Prosthecomicrobium sp. N25: one gene and its partner. The protein of the gene in region 1 interacts with the protein of each later gene in a pairwise test. Links are inferred from orthologs where the notes say so. Each region holds a gene or a part of one and is shown in the gene's direction. Other genes may lie near its edges. The genes, in order: WBG79_RS13735 and WBG79_RS23065.

Region 1 (3,084 bases):
GGTGATGCCCTGGAGTCCGACCTCCTGGAGCGCCTCCTTCACCTCGTCCAGCTTGAAGGGCTTGATGATAGCCTCGATCTTCTTCATCGCCTCCGACACTCCGAAGATGTGAGAGGGACCGGCTCGTCACCGGTCCGCGACCGTCATTAGCACGCCGCGTGCCATTGGGAACCGATATTCCGACACGCCCAGAAATCGCGCAGGACGGGTCCTTCCGGCATTCTGGTGTCCTGTCGGCACGGACGCAATAGCCGTTAAACTAGGCATATGCACAAGATCTGTGCACACGATTTGCCCAGTTCGGTGACCAACGGCTGAGCATCGGGCTCTCGACGCGCGGGCGCCTCGCCGGGGTGGGCCACGACGGGCCGAGAGGCTCCCGTGCCCTGGCGCGCCGGTCGTCGTGCCTGCGCACAACTACGCCCGCGACGCTCGGTCGCGCCCGCCCGCGGGAACATCCGGCGCCTCGCCGCGGCGCGGACGGCGGCGAACCACCGAATCGGACCCGAGAGACGCGGAGGCGCCCGCCGCGCGGACCTTGCGGAGGCCGGGCGCAGCCGCCACTCTTCCGCCGGATCCAACCGGACGCCGCCATGATCGAGCTCCTCACCCCCGCCGAAATGGGCCGTGCCGACCGGCTGGCGATCGACGCCGGGACCGCCGGCATCACGCTTATGGAGCGGGCCGGACGGGCGGTGGCGGACGCGGTCTCGGTCCGTCATCCCCTCGGCACCCGCGTGCTGGTGCTCTGCGGGCCGGGCAACAACGGCGGGGACGGCTTCGTCGCCGCCCGGGTCCTGAAGGAGCGCGGCTACCTGGTGACGCTGGCGCTGCTGGGGGACCGCGCCCGGCTCGCCGGCGACGCGGCGCTGGCGGCCGCGACCTGGCGCGACCCGGTGGAGCCGCTCGACGGGGGCAGCGCGCCGCGGCTGCTCGGCCGGGCGGGCGCCGTGGTGGATGCGCTCTTTGGGGCCGGGCTCGCGCGGCCGCTCGACGGGGAGGCGGCGGCGGTGGTCGACGCGGTGAACCGGTCGCGCCGGCCGGTCCTGGCGGTCGACCTGCCGTCCGGCATCGACGGGGCGACGGGCGCGGTCCTGGGCACCGCGATCCGGGCCGAGGGGTCGGTCACCTTCTTCCGGCTGAAGCCGGGCCACCTGCTCCTGCCCGGGCGGGTGCATGCGGGCACGGTCACGCTCGCCGACATCGGCATCCCGGCCTGGACGCTCCGCGAGATCGGCCCGCGGCTCTTCCGCAACCGTCCGCCCCTGTGGCGCGACCGGCTGGCCGCACCGGGCCTCGCCGACCACAAATACGCGCGCGGGCATGCGGTGGTGGTCAGCGGGCCGGCGCTCAGGACCGGGGCGGCGCGGCTGGCGGCGGGCGCCGCGCTGGCGGCGGGGGCCGGCCTCGTCACGCTGGCGGCCGATCCGGCGGCGGCGCGGGTCGCGGCGACCCACCTGACCGCCGTCATGATCGCCGAGATCGCGGGCGCCGACGGGCTTCGCGGACTCCTCGCGGACCGCCGGCTGAACGCGGTTGTGATCGGGCCGGCCGCCGGGGTCGGGGAGGCGACGCGCAGCCTCGTCGGGGCCGTGCTCGGGGGCGCGCGGGGCGCGGTGCTCGACGCCGACGCGCTGACGAGCTTCGCGGAGGATCCCGAGGCCCTTTTCGGCCTGATCCGGTCCGGCGGCGGCCCGGTGATCCTGACCCCGCACGAGGGCGAGTTCGCCCGCCTCTTCCCCGACCTCGCCGGGGGCCCGAAGACGGAGCGGGCGCGGGCGGCGGCGCGGCGCTCGGGCGCGGTGGTCGTCCTGAAGGGGGCCGACACCGTCGTGGCCGCACCCGACGGCCGGGCGGCCATCAACGACAACGCGCCGCCCGACCTCGCCACGGCGGGCTCGGGGGACGTGCTCGCCGGAATTGCGGGCGGGCTCCTGGCGCGCGGGCTGCCCGGCTTCGAGGCGGCCGCGGCGGCGGTTTGGCTGCACGGGGAGTGCGGGCGGCGGGCCGGCCCGGGGCTCACCGCTGAGCACCTCGCGCCCGAGCTGCGCCCGGCGTTGGCCGATCTCTACCGGGAAGCGCGGGAGGCGGCGCTGCCGCCCGGGTCGCTGATGGCGGCGGACGACGAGCCCGACTACGGCGGCAGCGACTGAGGCCTATCCGGCCCGGAGCCGCTCCAGCCCGACCGTGTCGCGGCCTTCCGCGAAGGCGACGGCGAGGCGCAGGCTGTGGGCGATCCGCTCGGCGTATTCGACCAGGATCTCGGCCGTCTCGGCGCTGGCGAGGTCCTCCGCGGTGGCGCGGAAGAGCGCGAGCCAGCGGGCGAAGAGGGCGTCGTCGATGCCGGGCAGGCCGACGTGCTTCGGCACGGGGCGGCCGTCGTAGCCGCCGGCCCCCAGCGCGACCGAACCCCAGAAGGCGCGCATGCGGGCGAGATGGGCCGGCCAGGCCCCAGGAGGTATGGCGGCGTCGAAGACGGGCCCCAGCCGCTCGTCCCCGCGCACGCGTTCATAGAAGCCGTCGACCAGGCGGGCGAGAAGCGCCTCGTCCAGATCGGGCGGCAGGCGGCGCTCGACGAGGCGTACGGGCGTTCCGGCGGGGCGGGGCGGGGGTGTGGCGGGCAAGGTCGCGGTCCTTCTTCGTCTTCTTGATATAGAGCCATCGGCGCGGCCAGCCTCTCCGTTGAGACACGGATGGCGATGCGGTAGCCCTGTTGCGAGGCGCGCGAGGAGAGGCGGCGGATGCTGATCGGGATCGACTGGGGCGGCACGAAGATCGAGGCGATCGGGCTCGACGAGGCCGGGGCGGAGCTGTTCCGCCGCCGCATCCCGACGCCGCGCGAGGACTACGATGGCTCGATCGTGGCCGTGCGCGACCTCGTCCTCGCGGTGGAGCAGGCGGCGGGGCGGCGCGGCAGCATCGGGATCGGCATGCCGGGCAGCGAGAACCCGCGCACGGGCCTCATCCGCAACGCCAATTCCTGGTGGCTCAACGGCCGTCCGCTGCGCCGCGACCTGGAGGCCGCGCTCGGCCGGCCCGTGAGGTTGCAGAACGACGCCAATTGCTTCGCGGTGTCGGAGGCGG
Region 2 (3,396 bases), on another replicon or contig:
AAGGCCGCCGCCGGGCGCCGCGATGGCCGCCATGGCGAGGTCGAAGCGCTCCCCGAGCATGGCGGCCTTGCCCGCCCAGGGGAAGATGTGCCGGAGCCCGGCGAGCCGCCGGAGGTCGTCCACCGTGGCCCAGTTGTAGTTGAAGGAGGCCTCGACGAGGCCGCCGTCGGCGTAGACGCTTTCGGTCGCCAGCTGGTCGATCGCGGCGCCGATGCGCGGGACGAGCGGCAGGACGTCCGGGTGGTCGATGAAGGTGTAGCCGACCAGGCCGAGCCCCGCTAGGGCGCTGGCACGCTGGTTCAGGACCCGGCCCGGCACCTCGTAGTATTTCAGAAGCAACGGTGCGACGGTGGTGGCGAAGCCGCCGACCGCCTCGAATGTGAGCCCGGCATCGACGAGGTCGCGGTCGGCCGCCGTGAGCGCGGCGGTGACCGGGGCGACGGCGCCGTCGTCCCAGGGGCGCGGGCTCCGTCCAAGCGTCTTGGCGAGGCCGCCGAAGCCCGACGCGAAGGCGTTGACGCTCCACCCGTACATCAGCAGAGCCTCGGCATTGCCCGACGCGAGGTCGCGCGCGCAGCCTCGAACGCCGTTCAGAATCGATCGCGGCTGGCCGGCCAGCGCGGCTCGCTCGTTGACGGCCATGTCCCGCACGACGGCGAGATAGCGCGCGGCATATTTGGCGGCGCCGGTCTTGGCGAACCGCGCGGCCAGCGGATTGACGGGCGCGAGCCCGAGATAGCAGGAGCCCCGGGTTTCCGCGTAGTTCACGCGCTGGCCGGGAAGCCGCGCGAATCCCCAGGCGTCGTCGAACCGGTAGTCCGGCGGAACGGCGGCCGCCAGATACTGCGCCTCGGTGCTGTCGCCGACGAGATAGTCGGTCCAGGCGTCGAACTTGCCGTTGCCCCAGTTCGGGCCGAGGACGGGCCGCAGGTCCAGGCTGCGGGCGCGCGCGATCGCCGCGTCGCGCACGCGCACCGGATCCCGGTCCACCACGAACTGGGCTTCGGCGGCCGAATGCGCCAGCGTCACCCCGGCCAACACCGCCGCGGCGAGACCCGAAGTCAACACGTTCCGTTTACCTGTCGTCGAACGCCGATTCATCATCGTAACTTCAAACGTCGATGTCATCGACGACCATATAACGTTACGTAAGCTCGTCGGCAACATGGAGATCGGAGCTTGATGACCAAATGATTTAAGAAAAACAGACAAGAAAATCTTTCAAATTGAGCAGGACGCCTCTCGCTCGGGCGACCGCGCCTCTTGAGGATGCGCTCCCGCATGGGGCGGCTCGACAACCGGACGGCCCTGGGGCCTAGTGTTCCGGCGAATCCGTGCGGGGCCGACACCGGCACGACCAAGGCGGAGACCCGGCCGATGTCCGATACACGTCCAGAGCGCAGCGCCCGGCCCGGCCGGCGCCCGAGCCGCCCGCCCGTGCACCAGAAGAGGCCGTCTCGCGCGGGCACGGGCGCGCCGGAAGGCCGCGTCTTCCTCTATGGGCTCCACACCGTGGAACTCGCGCTCGCCAATCCGAAGCGCGTCGTCCACGCCGTCTACGTGACGCGCAACGCCGAGGCGCGCCTGAGGGAGCGCGGCGTCGTGTTCCCCGTGGAGCCCCAGCAGGTCGAGCCGCGCTGGATCGACGCGCGCGTCGGAACCGACGCGGTCCACCAGGGGGTCCTGATCGAGACGGAGACCCTCGCCTCCGACCGGCTTTCCGAGCTCGGCCGGGCGCGGTTGGTGCTCGCACTCGACCAGGTCACGGACCCGCACAACGTGGGCGCCGTGATGCGCTCCGCCGTCGCCCTCGGCGCCGATGCGCTGATGACCACGACCCGCCACAGCCCGGACGAGACCGGCGTCCTCGCCAAGGCGGCGTCCGGCGCCGTCGATCTCCTGACCCACATCGAGGTGGTCAACCTCGCCAAGGCCCTCCACCAGCTCCGCTCCGAGGGCTTCACGGTGATCGGCCTCGACAGCGAGGGTGCGGAGCCCCTGGAAGCCGTCGCGCCCGGGGCCCGGACCGTGCTGGTGCTCGGCTCCGAGGGGAAGGGCCTCCGGCCGGTGACCCGCGAGGCCTGCGACACCCTGGCGCGGCTCGACCTGCCCGGCCCCATTAAGAGCCTCAACGTCTCCAACGCCGCCGTGCTGGCGCTCTACCTCGTCGGACGCCGGCGCGGCTGACCGCGCCCGGCCGTCGCGTCCGGTCACCCGCGCGGCCCGTCGGGATGCGCCGCCGGGTCCCGCTCGACCACCGCCGCGAAGCAGCCGCGGCGGGCGAAGTGCACGTGCAGGACATCGACCGCCTCGCGGCCGAGCCAGGCCGGCGCGAGCGCCGCGAGCTCCGTCCCCTCCACGACCTCGGCGTCGACGATCAGGCCCGCGCGGTCGTAGGCCCGGACCGACAGGAGCCGCCGCGCGATCGCCGCCGGCACCGTCCCGCGCGCCAGCGCCGCCCCGAGCTCGAGCCCTCGCCGCCGCACGTAGATGGGCCCCCGCGCCCCGTAGGGGCTGCGGGTCGGCTGGTGCGTATAGTTGAGGAGCACGAGCTCCTCGCCGACCTCCGCGTCGGCGAGCGTGATCCGGCACGGAAACGAATCCGGCGCATCCGCGACGACCCGCAGGGCTCCAGCCGCGGCGAGTTCCCCGTCGCTCATCGCGAACACCGGGGCGAAGCCGTCGGGGGCGAGCCCGCGGATGCGGAACGGGACGGCTTCGGCAGTCGACGACATGGCTTCTCTCCTCGCTCGCGGCGACCCCGGCGGTCACCGTTCCCGAGAAGCATCGAGCCTCCAGCCCCCCGCCCGCCACCCGATTACCGACAGCCCCCGCCGAGGGGTGCACACCCGGCCGCCTTTGTGCTAATCCGACGCCCCGAGCCGGCATAGCTCAGCGGTAGAGCAGCGGTTTTGTAATCGGAGGGCCGGCGCGCTAGAAGACGAGTCGGATCATGCGCTTAAGGCGCGTCGGTCCGGATCGAGTACCGAACGGGCACCGGACGCGGTGCCCCAGTGGGCCGGGTTAGCACAGCGGTAGTGCAGCGGTTTTGTAAACCGAAGGTCGGGGGTTCGATCCCCTCACCCGGCACCAAAAACAGCCCGTTTAACCAGCGGCTCACGAACTTATTCTTTGCCGCTCTCACTACGATCGCTCTTCAGAGAAGGCGCTTAAGCCGAGCGTGCGCGGGCAAAACACACGCGAATAACAGCAAGAAGACGAATAGGAGCCGAACGTATGACTCTGATGTCCAGAGTGGATATGAAGTCAAAATTCTGATTTGTACCGATTAGTTAATCATGTGATACTACTTCGACATGATTGTGAACATCTTCGGCTGGGAAAAGATTAAGGTCAACAATCGCCTTATGAGCAGCTGTTGGATCGTCGGCGAAG

Evidence for each region.
Region 2: the proteins of WBG79_RS13735 (region 1) and WBG79_RS23065 interact in binary tests that used the Escherichia coli proteins (3 or more experiments, as listed by UniProt). The link is inferred for Prosthecomicrobium sp. N25 from one-to-one orthologs.

Annotation. Positions count from the first base shown.
Region 1 is NZ_JBBCAT010000001.1:3,020,652-3,023,735, reverse strand. The notes cover bases 1-2,873. They hold WBG79_RS13735 (NAD(P)H-hydrate dehydratase), read left to right. Parts: upstream 1-593; coding sequence 594-2,153; downstream 2,154-2,873. Other genes in these bases: WBG79_RS13730 (group III truncated hemoglobin), read right to left, coding at 2,157-2,624; WBG79_RS13740 (P-II family nitrogen regulator), read right to left, coding at 1-87. UniProt on the Escherichia coli protein: Bifunctional enzyme that catalyzes the epimerization of the S- and R-forms of NAD(P)HX and the dehydration of the S-form of NAD(P)HX at the expense of ADP, which is converted to AMP.
Region 2 is NZ_JBBCAT010000004.1:189,372-192,767, reverse strand. Bases 296-3,282 are described here. They hold WBG79_RS23065 (TrmH family RNA methyltransferase), read left to right. Parts: upstream 296-1,377; coding sequence 1,378-2,187; downstream 2,188-3,282. Other genes in these bases: WBG79_RS23060 (DUF1203 domain-containing protein), read right to left, coding at 2,211-2,735; WBG79_RS23070 (heparinase II/III domain-containing protein), read right to left, coding at 296-1,068. Outside these bases: more of WBG79_RS23070, read right to left, coding at 1-295; WBG79_RS23050 (UvrD-helicase domain-containing protein), read right to left, coding at 3,294-3,396. UniProt on the Escherichia coli protein: Specifically methylates the ribose of guanosine 2251 in 23S rRNA.